3 regions of the Terrabacter sp. 2RAF25 genome follow, and region 1 is predicted to be linked to each of the others. Evidence: predicted binding sites of a transcription regulator. Region 1 holds the regulator's gene; each other region holds the start of a gene.

The links. The regulator HrcA, encoded in region 1, represses chaperone genes, less so after heat shock. The targets are predictions, from matches to a motif close to TTNGCACTCGNNNNNNNCGAGTGCNAA.
Region 2: the regulator HrcA is predicted to act here: its motif matches at 1,370-1,396, upstream of groL (chaperonin GroEL).
Region 3: the regulator HrcA is predicted to act here: its motif matches at 1,845-1,871, upstream of groES (co-chaperone GroES).

The regions. Positions count from the first base shown of each region.
Region 1 is NZ_JBFRGJ010000003.1:87,916-92,230, forward strand. It holds gene AB4091_RS09375 (16S rRNA (uracil(1498)-N(3))-methyltransferase) at 1-416, opposite strand, end outside; gene dnaJ (molecular chaperone DnaJ) at 435-1,568, opposite strand; gene hrcA (heat-inducible transcriptional repressor HrcA) at 1,654-2,697, opposite strand; gene AB4091_RS09390 (DUF3097 domain-containing protein) at 2,953-3,837, shown strand; gene AB4091_RS09395 (CHAP domain-containing protein) at 3,870-4,315, opposite strand, start outside.
Region 2 is NZ_JBFRGJ010000001.1:186,620-190,934, reverse strand. It holds gene groL (chaperonin GroEL) at 1-1,214, opposite strand, end outside; gene AB4091_RS00900 (HIT family protein) at 1,517-1,936, opposite strand; gene AB4091_RS00895 (hypothetical protein) at 2,009-2,602, opposite strand; gene AB4091_RS00890 (MBL fold metallo-hydrolase) at 2,694-3,638, shown strand; gene AB4091_RS00885 (hypothetical protein) at 3,908-4,240, shown strand; gene AB4091_RS00880 (M48 family metalloprotease) at 4,213-4,315, shown strand, end outside.
Region 3 is NZ_JBFRGJ010000006.1:380,631-384,945, forward strand. It holds gene AB4091_RS16885 (SRPBCC family protein) at 1-351, shown strand, start outside; gene AB4091_RS16890 (THUMP-like domain-containing protein) at 556-1,797, opposite strand; gene groES (co-chaperone GroES) at 2,022-2,318, shown strand; gene groL (chaperonin GroEL) at 2,452-4,065, shown strand; gene AB4091_RS16905 (WhiB family transcriptional regulator) at 4,237-4,315, opposite strand, start outside.

The DNA.
Region 1 (4,315 bases):
GCCACCACCGCCGCCCACTTCGCGAGCGACTTCGCGGCACGGTCGCCGCGCCACACGACGACGGAGCGTTCGGCCTGCCAGGGCACGACCTCGTCGACCCCGAGCTCGGTCGCGGCCTCGATGGCCTGCTCGTCGCGGTCACCCTTGGCCAGCGCCTGCACGAGGACGAACCGCGTGGGGGGCGCAGGTTCGTCGGTGACCTCCAGCACGGTGCCGCGCACCGACGCCCGGTCGACCTCGGTGGCTGCGAGCAGCACGCGCCGCCCCGCGCCGTCGGCGACGAAGTAGCGCTCGCCCACCCGCAGCCGCACGACGGCGCCTGCGTGGCGGCCCTCGTCGCCGTCGAGCAGCAGGGAGGCGCCCTCATGCGCATCGGCGACCGCGGACGGCTCGCCGAGGAAGAGCTGGTGCGTCACCGGGCGCTCACGTGCGGGTCACTTCTCCTTGAAGGCGTCGCGCAGCTTGCCGAAGATCCCCTTGTTCGCGGGCGCGAGGCGCCCCTCGGGTCGCTCCTCGCCACGCAGCGCCGCGAACTGGCGGAGCAGCTCCTGTTGCTCGTCGGTGAGGCGCGTCGGCGTCATGACCGTGGCGTGGACGAGCAGGTCGCCGCGGCCGCCGTGGCGCAGGTGCGTCACCCCCAGCCCGCGCAGCGTCAGCACGTCGCCGCTCTGCGTGCCAGGCCTGATCTCGAGGTCCTGCATGCCGTCGAACGTCGAGAGCTTGAAGCTCGTGCCGAGCGCGGCAGCGGCCATCGGCAGCTCGACGCTGCAGTGCAGGTCGTCGCCACGCCGGGTGTAGGTCTCGTGGTTGACGACGCGGATCTCGACGTAGAGGTCGGCAGCGGGCCCGTTGCCGGGGCCCACCTCTCCCTCGCCGGTGAGCTGGATTCGGGTGCCGGTGTCGACGCCGGCCGGCACCTTGAGCTTGAGCGAACGGCGGGTGCGCACGCGGCCGTCGCCGGAGCAGTCGTGGCACGGGTCGGTCAGGGTCGAGCCGAAGCCCTGGCAGTTGACGCACGGGCGCGAGGTCATGACCTGGCCTAGGAAGCTGCGCTGGACCTGCTGCACCTCACCGTCGCCCTTGCAGATCGGGCAGGTCTGGCGGCCGGTGCCGGGCTCGGCGCCGTCGCCGTCGCAGCGCGTGCAGCCCACGGCGGTGTCGAGGGTCAGCTCCTCCTCGGAGCCGAAGACGGCCTTGGCCAGGTCGAGGTCGAGGCGCACGAGGGCGTCCTGGCCGCGCTGCATGCGCGGACGGGGGCCGCGCGTGCCGGCCGTCGCTCCCGCCCCGAAGAAGGCGTCCATGACGTCGCTGAACGAGAAGCCCTGCCCCGCCCCGAAGCCGGCACCGCCACCGCTGGCGAACGGGTCGGCGCCCATGTCGAAGGACTGGCGCTTCTGCGGGTCGGACAGCACGTCGTAGGCCTGCGACACCCGCTTGAACTCCTCCTCCGCCTCGGCGCCGGGGTTCACGTCGGGGTGCAGCTTGCGGGCGAGTCGACGGTAGGCCTTCTTGATCTCCTCCTGGCTCGCGTCGCGCGAGACACCGAGGACGGCGTAGTAGTCGTTCAAGCTGGGATTCCTTTGGTACGTAGTGCTTTCGGTTCGGCGCAGCGTTGCACCGGCAGCTGGTCGCGGGTTCTGCAGGTCGAAACGGTCAGGTGGCCTTGTTGTCGTCGAGGATCTCGGACACGTAGCGGGCGACCGCACGCACCGACGCCATCGTCGTGGGGTAGTCCATGCGGGTGGGGCCGAGCACCCCGAGGCTGGCCACGCGCTCGGAGCCGGACCCGTAGCCGACGGACACGAGCGACGTGCTCTGCAGGCCCGTCACGGGGTTCTCGGAGCCGATGCGCACCGACACGAGATCGGGGTCGTCACCCAGCTGGCCGAGCAGGCGCAGCAGGGTCACGTGCTCCTCGAGGGCCTCGAGGATCGGGCCGATCGTGCGGGGGAAATCGGCGCCGGCCCGGGCGAGGTTGGCCTGGCCGGCCAGCACGACGCGCTCCTCGCGCTCCTCGACGAGCGCGTCGCCGAGGGCAGAGACCACGGCTCGCATCGCGGCCCGGTCGGCCTCGTCGGTGTCGTCGACGAGGCGCCGAAGCCGCGTCGCGGCGACGGTGAACGGAACGCCCGCGGCCACGTCGTTGATGCGGGCGCGGATCGAGGCCACGAGCGCCTCGCCGTCGGGGTCCGACAGCACCCGGCCCGTGTCGACGACGCGCTGCTCGACGCGCCCGGTGTTGACGATGAGGACGATCATCAGGTGGGACGAGCCCAGCGGGACGAGCTCGATGTGGCGGACGGTCGACCGGGTCAGCGAGGGGTACTGCACGACGGCGACCTGCCGCGTCAGGCTGGCGAGGAGGCGCACGGTGCGGTCGACGACGTCGTCGAGGTCGACGGCGCCCTCGAGGAACTGGCTGATCGCGCGCCGCTCGCCCGAGCTCAGGGGCTTGACCGCGCTGAGCCGGTCGACGAAGACGCGGTAGCCGGCGTCGGTGGGCACCCGGCCGGCCGACGTGTGCGGCGCGTGGATGAGGCCCTCCTCCTCGAGAAGGGCCATGTCGTTGCGGACCGTCGCCGCGCTCACCCCGAGGTGGTGCCTCTCGACGAGCGCCTTGCTGCCGACCGGCTCGGAGGTGTGCACGTAGTCCTGCACGATGGCGCGGAGCACCATCAGCCTGCGGTCCTCGCTCATCACGTACCTCCTTCACGATCTCGGCCACCCGCGCGACCCGCGGTGGGCGGTGGTGGGCCACGGGTGCGGCCACGGGTGCGGCCACGAACGCTGCACCGGCGCCTCGTCTGGCACTCTCGCTCAGCGAGTGCCAAGTCTACGTCGTGGCGCGCGGATCTCCGATTTCATCCAACCGTATGCCGCCCTCCCCCCGTCTCGCTGCCCTCCGCGTGGCGCACGCGCCCCGACCCACCCGGACGCATACGCTCGCTTGTCGTGTCCCCCAACGACCGTTACGGATCCGACGTGCTGAGCGGTGACTGGCGCGCCCCGAAGCGGGGTCGGTCCACGCCGACCCCCGCCGAGCCCGACCTCGTCGTCGAGGACGTCGAGACCGGCTGGGTCGGCGCCGTGGTGCGAGTCGAGAAGGCCGGCGGCATGCGCGTCGTGCACCTCGAGGACCGGCGGGGTCGCACGAAGGCCTTTCCGCTCGGCCCGGGCTTCCTCGTCGACGGCGCCCCCGTCACCCTGACTCCGCCGGTGGCCGCGTCGGGAGCGGCCCTGGCCGAGGCGCGCCGGGCTGCGTCGCGCACCGCGAGCGGATCAGTGGCCGTGGCCGGCGCCCGGGCGAGAGTGGCGAGCGGCTCGCGCATCTACGTCGAGGGGCGCCACGACGCCGAGCTCGTCGAGAAGGTGTGGGGCGACGACCTGCGCGTCGAGGGCGTCGTCGTCGAGCTCATGGACGGCGTCGACGACCTGGCCGGCATCATCGCGGAGTTCCAGCCCGGCCCCGGGCAGCGGCTCGGGGTGCTCGTCGACCACCTCGTGCCGGGCACCAAGGAGGCCCGGATCGTCGACCAGGCACGAGCCCTTCCGGGAATCGCCCAGCACGTGAAGATCCTCGGCCACCCCTACGTCGACGTGTGGCAGTCGGTGCGTCCCGAACGCCTGGGCTGGCAGCAGTGGCCGGTCATCCCGCGAGGCACGTCGTGGAAGCACGGCATCTGCGCCGAGCTCGGCTGGGCGCACGGGAGCCAGGCCGACATCGCGAACGCGTGGAAGCGCATCCTCGGCACCGTGCGCACGTACGCCGACCTGGAGCCGACGCTGCTCGCGAGCGTCGAGGAGCTCATCGACTTCGTCACCGAGCCCGGTGCCTGAGCCGACGTCCGCGCGCAGCGAGCCGGGCCGCGCTACTTCTTGAAGTAGCCCTGCACGTCGACGACGAGGTGCGTCACCGCCGTCGTGTGCACGGTGATCGTGCCGTCAGCCCCCACCGGGACCACGACCCAGTTGGTTCTCGTCCGTGTCACCGGCACGGTGAGGTTCGGCGAGGTCGGCCGCGCCAACCCGGTCGGGTAGGCCGTCAGAGAGGCCGTGGCGGCCGGAGTCACGGCCGTGAGGGTCACCGAGACGGCGCTCACCCCGACGGTGGGGACCCCACCGCGGCCGAGCACCGGCACCGTGATGGTGCTGCCGGCCGCCACCTTCGCGGCCGGGGCACCCAGGCCGGTGCGGGTGTCGACGATGCGGGACGGAGCGATGGCCACGTGGTCGGCGCCGGTCCTGAACCAGCCCACGACGTCGACGAGCAGATCGGTCTGCGCGGTCGAGTGGATCGTCACCTTGCCGCCGGCGC
Region 2 (4,315 bases), on a different contig from region 1:
ACGGCAGCCTTCGCGTTGCGCACGGCGTCCTCGATGCGGTGCTTGCGCTCCTTGAGCTCGACCTCGGTGGCCGCGCCCGCCTTGATGACGGCGACGCCGCCGGCGAGCTTGGCGAGGCGCTCCTGGAGCTTCTCGCGGTCGTAGTCGGAGTCCGACTTCTCGATCTCGGCCTTGATCTGGGCGATGCGACCCTCGATCTGCGAGCGGTCCTCGGCGTCCTCGACGATGGTCGTCTCGTCCTTGGTGACGACGACCTTGCGAGCGCGGCCGAGCAGGTCGAGGGTGGCGTTCTCGAGCTTGAGACCGACCTCCTCGGAGATGACCTGGCCACCGGTGAGGATGGCGATGTCGGTGAGCATGGCCTTGCGGCGGTCGCCGAAGCCCGGGGCCTTGACGGCGACGGACTTGAACGTGCCCTTGATCTTGTTGACGACGAGGGTCGCGAGGGCCTCACCCTCGATGTCCTCGGCGATGATCAGCAGGGGCTTGCCCGACTGCATGACCTTCTCGAGCAGCGGGACGAGGTCCTTGATGCTGCCGATCTTGCTGTTGGCCACAAGCACGTAGGCGTCGTCGAGGACGGCCTCCATGCGCTCGGTGTCGGTGACGAAGTACGCCGAGATGTAGCCCTTGTCGAAGCGCATACCCTCGGTCATCTCCAGCTCGAGACCCATGGTGTTGGAGTCCTCGACGGTGATGACGCCTTCCTTGCCGACCTTGTCCATCGCCTCGGCGATGAGAGCACCGATCTCCTCGTCGGCCGCCGAGATGCTGGCGGTCGAGGCGATCTGCTCCTTGGTCTCGATCTCCTTGGCCTGCTCGAGCAGACGGGCGGAGACGGCCTCGACGGCCTTCTCGATGCCGCGCTTGAGGGCCATCGGGTTGGCGCCTGCGGCAACGTTGCGCAGGCCCTCCTTGACCATGGCCTGGGCGAGCACGGTCGCCGTCGTCGTGCCGTCACCGGCGACGTCGTCGGTCTTCTTGGCAACTTCCTTGACGAGCTCCGCGCCGATCTTCTCGTACGGGTCGTCGAGCTCGATCTCCTTGGCGATCGAGACACCGTCGTTGGTGATCGTGGGGGCGCCCCACTTCTTCTCCAGCACGACGTTGCGGCCCTTCGGGCCGAGGGTCACGCGGACGGCGTCGGCGAGGATGTTCATCCCTCGCTCGAGCCCGCGACGAGCCTCTTCGTCAAACGCAATGGTCTTGGCCATTCGGGTGGTTCCTCCCACGCGAATCGATGGTGGTGGCCCGCATGACGCCCGCGACGGACGGGACCGGTCTTCCCAGCTTCATGTAGCTGCGAACCCAGCCCCTCGGCATACGGCCCATTTCTGTCACTCCCACCTGGAGAGTGCTAACGCCATTATTGGCACTCTCGGGGTGAGAGTGCAAACAAAACGAGGAGCAGACCCTCGTTCGTGCCGCGCCCTTTCCGAGGAGGTATGCCGTGCGGCCCTGCGGGTGCACGGCATACGTCCTCGGATGCCCGGGTGTAGTGGGATCGGCAGCGGGATCAGGCGGCGGGCTCGAGCACGGCTGCGAGGCGCGCGGCGAAACCGGCGGACTCCTCGGCGGAGGCGTACGTCGTGCGCGGCCAGAAGAAGCCGCGCAGCCCGTCGCCCTTGGTGCGCGGCACGACGTGCACGTGCAGATGCGGCACCGACTGGCTCACGACGTTGTTCATGGCGACGAACGAGCCCTGCGCCCCGAGGCCGACCACTGCCGCTGCGGCGAGGCGACGAGCGGCGCCGAGCAGGCCCGCGTGCAGGTCGTCCGGCAGCTCGAGCAACGTGTCGACGTGCACCCGCGGCACGAGCAGGACGTGCCCCTTGAACACCGGCCGCCGGTCGAGGAACCCGACGAAGTCCGGCTCGTCGAGCACCCGGTCACTCGGCAGGTCACCGGCGACGACGGAGCAGAAGACGCAGTCCATGGCCACAGGCTGCCACGCAGCGTGGCCCCCGTCGCGCAGGCGTGACGGGACCACCGCCTCGGTGCGCCGGGGTCAGCAGATGATGAGCAGGAAGCAGCCGCCGTCGGAGGGCGTGGGAGAGCTCGTGGGCGTCGGGCGCGGCGAGGTCGGCCTGGGCTTGGGGCCGCCCTTGGTCGGGGACGGGCTGGGCGCAGCGGTCGACGACGACGGGCTCGGCGGCGTCGGCGCCGGGACCGGCGGGGGCGCCACCGTCGAGGTGGACGTCGCGTCGGGGGCCGGCGCGCGAGTCGTGGGGACCTGCGACGTGGCGTCCGAGGCGGGCTGGACGACGGCAGTCGCGGCAGGCGGCGTCGACGAGGTGCCCGGGAGCGGCGCCGCGGTGCTCGACGTGCCGGGCGCGTCCGAGGTGCCCCCAGAGGTGCCGGCAGAGGTGCCCGCGGGGGTGCCCCAGCCGTCCTCCGACGGCGTCTCGGCGAAGTCCGAGCCGGGCACGTTCGGGAACACGCCGGCGCTCATCGCCTGGTCACGCCAGCTGTCGCCCGACCAGAGCACGACGGCTCCGGTCGCGAGGAGCGCGAACGCCGCGAGGGCGGCCACGATGACGGCTCGGCGGCGACGACGGCCGCCCCTGGGGGGCTGGAAGTCGGTGGAGGGCTCGAAGGACATGGCTCACAAACGTAGAGGAACGAGGCTGCGAGCGCCTGTCCGGAACGTGGTCGGCGCTCGGCCACTACGGTGGGACGGTGCCCGAGGAGACATGGATCACATCGAGGTCCCGCTCGTGAGCGGAGACGGGCCCGGCTCCGCGACCGCCGCCACGGCCTCCACCGGAGCGGGGGGCCGGACCCACGGCTTCGTCGAGGTCGCCGACCGGGTCTTCGTGGCGCGCTACCGGCAGTGGGACGTCAACGTGGGCCTGGTGCTGGGTCGCGACGGCGCCGTCGTCATCGACACCCGCGCGAGCGACGTCCAGGGCCGCCAGGTGCTCGACGACGTGCGCCGTCTGGGGCGCGACATCGAGGTGCGCCACGTCGTCAGCACGCACGTCCACTTCGACCACACCTTCGGCAACGTGGCGTTCGACGCGGCCACGGTGCACGCCCACGACAACGTCGGCCGCACGCTCGAAGAGGCCGCTCGGCACGTCAAGGAGGCGCTGCGCGCCGACCCTGCCGCCGCTCCGGAGTTCGGCTACACCGAGCGTGACGCCGCCGAGGTGATGGCCACTCAGGTGCGCGGGCCCGACCGCACCTTCGGGTCCAACGCCACCATCGACCTCGGTGACCGCTGTGTCACGATGACGTATGCCGGCCGCGGCCACACCGACGGAGACGTCGCCGTCGTCGTGCCCGACACCGACGCGATCTTCCTCGGCGACCTCGTCGAGGAGAGCGCCCACCCCTCGTTCGGGGGCGACTGCTGGCCGCTCGAGTGGGCCGACACCCTCACCTCGCACCTTCTCCAGGCCGACGAGGGCGCCGTCGTGGTGCCGGGCCACGGACGACCGGTCGACGTGGACTTCGTGACCCGGCAGAGAGACGACGTCGCGACGGTCGCGGCGGTGATCCGCGAGCGCCGGCTCGGCGGGGGCTCGCTCGAAGAGGCGTTGCGTGACCTCGACCCGCGCCTGCCCTACCCGCTCGCCTATCTTGAGTCCGCGATCCGCCGCGGCTGGGAACACCTCGTCCCGCCCACTCCCTGACCGAGCCGGACCGAGCCAGACGCGATGCCCGGCACGGCTGCGGCCCGAGAGCTGACGACATCGTCCCTGCCGAGACGTCGTCGAGGACGGCCAACAGCAGTCGCCGGTGCGGAAGCCGTCCGCGCGCCGACAAGGTGCCGTGCAGTCGGCCGGCCGTCGTCGCTCCTTCCCGGCAGGCGTCGGCGACCTACCCGGGCGAAGGGCCACCGTTCGGCATCCGGCGCCCGTAACATCCAGCACGAAATGCCGCCCGTCGCCGGGCCGCAGCGGTGGACGCGGCGTCGGCCCGCGCCCACGGCACCCTGATGGCACAGGCCGGCCGCGGCGAGCGCCCGCGCGTCTCGACGGGTGCCTCGCGCGGCGTGCTCACGCTCTCGGTGGTGATCCTCGGCACCTACGCCGCCGTGGTCGCACTGCTCGTCGTGGCGACGTTCGCGCCGAAGGGCGTCGTCGGCTGGGTCGGCGTCGTGCTCGGGTGGCTCGTCGTCATCGCCATCTCGCCCCGTCCGAGCCGCCTCGAGGGCGTCCGGCTCCTCCCGGTCGGGTCGGGTGGGGTCGGCGCCAGGCGCTCGTCATCGGCCTGCCCCTCCGGACCCTGCTGACCGACGACGAGCGAGTCGCGCTGCTCGCGCACGAGATGGGCCACCTCCGCGGCCGCGACACGACCACGGGACACC
Region 3 (4,315 bases), on a different contig from region 1:
GGCGACCTGCACGAGGGCGGCGAGTTCACGATCCACTTCGACGACGCCGACACCCCGGCCTGCCGGATCGTCGAATGCAAGGCCCCTCAACGTCTGGTCTGGGAGTGGCCGGTCAAGGACATGGCGAGCCTGGTCAGGGTCGGCATCTCCACCGACGGGGACGGGGCACGCCTCACCCTCCGGCACGAACGGCTGGCCCCGACCCAGGCTCCCGGGTATGCCGCCGGCTGGGACACCTACATCCGCTCGCTCGCGGCGCACCTCGCGGGCACGGACGCCCCCGACTGGGGCATCACCTGGAGCGAGCTGCACGAGCTGTATGCGGGGGGCGCGGGCTCGGACCCGTACTGACCTTCGAGCGGAGACCGTCCTGCTCGAGTGCCCATTTCCCGACGCCGGCCGTCCTCTCGCTCGGCAACCGCTCGGTCGAGTGCCCTTCCGACGCCAAGAGCGTAGGGAAGTGAGCACTCGATGGGGGCGGGACCGTTGGGAACTGGGCACTCGATGGGGCGTGGGGCGTCGGGAACTGGGCACTCGATGGGTGGGGTGGGTGGGTCAGGTCGGGGTGACGACGACGGCTACCTGGCTGCCGCCGACGCGGGTCAGGACCAGGGTCGCCTCGGACCCGCCCTTGCCCCGTCCCGTCATCTTCAGCTGTCGGCGCAGCACGTCGGCGTCGAGGGTGACGCCGCGCTTCTTGATGGTGACGCGGTCGTGCCCGGCGTCGCGCAGCCAGCGCGCCAGCCGCTTCGTCGACAGCGGCATCGCCTCGACGACCCGGAACCGGCGCGCCCAGGGCAGGTCGCGCGACACCGCGCTCGTCACGTAGCCGACACCCGACGCCAGCTCGACGCCGTCGACGGCACCCACCAGGGCACCGGTCAGTCCGGCACGGATCACGGCCCGGTCGGGCTCGTAGAGCCACTCGCGCATCCCGGTGACCGACGGCAGGACCGGGTGCTGGGCCCCTTCGGCTGCGTCGCGCTCGGTCACGACCGCGGTCGACGCCTCGGTGCAGACGGCGGCGGTACGGCCGGCCGACGCGACGAGGGGCCCCCACCACACGGCGCACTCGAGCACCTCGCCGTGCCACGAGGTCCACTGCGCCTCGGCCCCACGGGGCACCGACCCGTGGGGGAAGGCGGGGGAGAGCTTCGCCCCGGTCGCCGGGACCTGGTCGGCGAAGGCGAGCACCTGCGACCACGACGGCGAGATGGCGTCGAGGGAGAAGACGCGCTTGGTCCGGCCGGTCACGTCGGCCACCCCGCGCACGCGGCGGGCAGGGTCGAGCCACAGGCCGACGTGGCCGCCGGCGACACCCGGCGGCAGGCGTACGTCCTCGGCGAGACCGTGGGTGACCCGGGCGGACGGCCAGTGCCGCAGGTTGACCGCGGCGACGCGTGCGGTGGTGTCGTCGGCGTCGACGGCGTGCACGGCGAGGTCGAGGCCGGCGAACGCCATCGCGTCGGCACCCAGCCCGCACCCGAGGTCGTGCACCTCGCGCACCCCGGCGGCGGCGTACCGGTGGGCGTGCCTCGCCGCGATGGCGAGGCGGGTGGCCTGCTCGAGCCCGTCGGGGGTGAAGAGCATGCCGGCGGCGAAGTCGCCGAACTTCTCGGTGCCCCGCGAGCGCAGGCGGGACTGCGTCATGGCGGCGGCGACGAGGTCGGCCGCGAAACCGGCCTCGCGGAGGCGGTCCTGCAGGTGCAGCGAGGCCGTCTCGTCGTACGGCGGCAGCGACTGGAGCAGCGCCCAGCCCTCACCCGCGGCGAGGCGGTCGACCATGGCGGCGTCCATGCGCTCATCCTGCCAGCGTGGGCGACCTGCACGAATCGCGACGGATTCTGGCACTCGACTTGACCGAGTGCTAACCGAAACCTAGATTTCATCCTGTTGGCACTCTCCACCCGGAAGTGCCAGCGTCCTCCTCGAGGGAGGTCGACCCCCGCGACGGCGTCCGTCCTCGAGAGCCCACAGTCCGCAATCCAGTTTTCGACTGTCCCGAAGGGAAGGTCACCACCGTGTCGGTTTCCATCACGCCGCTCGAAGACCGCATCGTCGTCAAGTCCCTCGAGGCCGAGCAGACCACCGCGTCCGGCCTCGTCATCCCGGACACTGCCAAGGAGAAGCCGCAGGAGGGCGAGGTCCTCGCTGTCGGCCCCGGCCGCTTCAACGACAACGGCACCGAGCGCGTCCCGCTCGACGTCAAGGTCGGCGACAAGGTCATCTACAGCAAGTACGGCGGCACCGAGGTCAAGTACGGCGGCGAGGAGTACCTCATCCTCTCCGCGCGCGACGTCCTCGCCATCGTCGGCTGACCCAGCCGTATGCCGTGACGCACCCCGGTGAGCCCCGCTGGGGTCTCCCCGGGGTGCGTCTCGTTCGACCGGGCCGGCTCAGGGCCGCCCGGAAACCCAAGAACCGCAAAGCATTTCGAGCCAAAGGAACACCATGGCCAAGCAGCTGGAGTTCGACGACTCCGCCCGCAAGTCGCTCGAGCGCGGCGTCAACGCGCTCGCCAACGCCGTCAAGGTGACGCTCGGCCCCAAGGGTCGCAACGTCGTCATCGACAAGAAGTGGGGCGCCCCCACGATCACGAACGACGGCGTGACCATCGCCCGCGAGATCGAGCTCGAGGACCCCTACGAGAACCTCGGCGCCCAGCTCGCCAAGGAGGTCGCGACCAAGACGAACGACGTCGCCGGTGACGGCACGACGACCGCGACCGTGCTCGCTCAGGCCATGGTCAAGGAGGGCCTGCGCAACGTCGCCGCCGGCGCCGCCCCGGCCGCGCTCAAGCGCGGCATGGACAAGGCCGTCACCGCGGTCAACGACCGCCTCCTCGAGAACGCCCGCGAGGTCGACGGCAAGGACGAGATCGCCTCCGTCGCGACCCTCTCCGCCCAGGACGCCACCCTCGGCGGCCTCATCGGCGAGGCGTTCGACAAGGTCGGCAAGGACGGCGTCATCACCGTCGAGGAGTCCTCGACGACCGCCACCGAGCTCGAGTTCACCGAGGGCATGCAGTTCGACAAGGGCTACCTCTCGGCCTACTTCGTCACCGACACCGAGCGCATGGAGACCGTCCTCGAGGACGCCTACGTGCTCATCAACCAGGGCAAGATCTCCGCGGTCGCCGAGATCCTCCCGGTTCTCGAGAAGGTCGTGCAGTCGGGCAAGCCGCTGCTCATCATCGCCGAGGACGTCGACGGCGAGGCCCTCTCGACGCTCGTCGTCAACAAGATCCGCGGCACGTTCAACGTCGCGGCCGTCAAGGCCCCCGGCTTCGGCGACCGCCGCAAGGCCATGCTGCAGGACATCGCGATCCTCACCGGTGGCCAGGTCATCGCCGAGGAGGTCGGCCTCAAGCTCGACCAGGCCGACCTGACCGTGCTCGGCCAGGCCCGCCGCATCGTCCTCACCAAGGACAACACCACGATCATCGACGGCAACGGCGACGAGTCCGAGGTGGCCGGCCGCGTGCACCAGATCAAGGCCGAGATCGAGCGCACCGACTCCGACTGGGACAAGGAGAAGCTCCAGGAGCGCCTCGCCAAGCTCGCCGGCGGCGTCTGCGTCATCAAGGTCGGCGCGCACACCGAGGTCGAGCTCAAGGAGAAGAAGCACCGCATCGAGGACGCCATCTCCGCGACGCGCGCCGCGATCGAGGAGGGCATCGTCGCCGGTGGCGGCACCGCCCTCATCCACGCCGCCTCGGCCATCGACAGCCTCGAGCTCACGGGCGACGAGGCCACCGGTGCCAGCATCGTGCGCAAGGCTGTCGCCGAGCCGCTGCGCTGGATCGCCGAGAACGCCGGCCACCAGGGCTACGTCGTCACCTCCAAGGTGGCTGCGCTGCCGATCGGGCAGGGCCTCAACGCGGCCACCGGCGAGTACGGCGACCTCATCGCCGCCGGCGTCATCGACCCGGTCAAGGTGACCCGCTCCGCGCTGCGCAACGCCGAGTCCATCGCGTCGATGATCCTCACGACCGACACGCTCGTCGTCGACAAGCCCGAGAACGAGCCCGAGGCCGGCGGCCACGGTCACGGCCACGGTCACTGACCAGCGGACCGGGCCTGACGGCATACGTCGTCAGGCCCGCCGCAGATCGGCTGCGTCTGGCGCACGCCACTGACGCAGCCTCCTGACGCACGACGAGGGCCGCTCCCCATGGGGAGCGGCCCTCGTGTCGTGACTGGGCCCGGCGGGCCGTGGCGGTCCGTTAGGCCGCGATCAGGAGGCTTCCTGGATGCCGTCGTAGAGCACCTCGCGCTCGGCTTCGGTGAGCCCTCCCCAGACGCCGTAGGGCTCT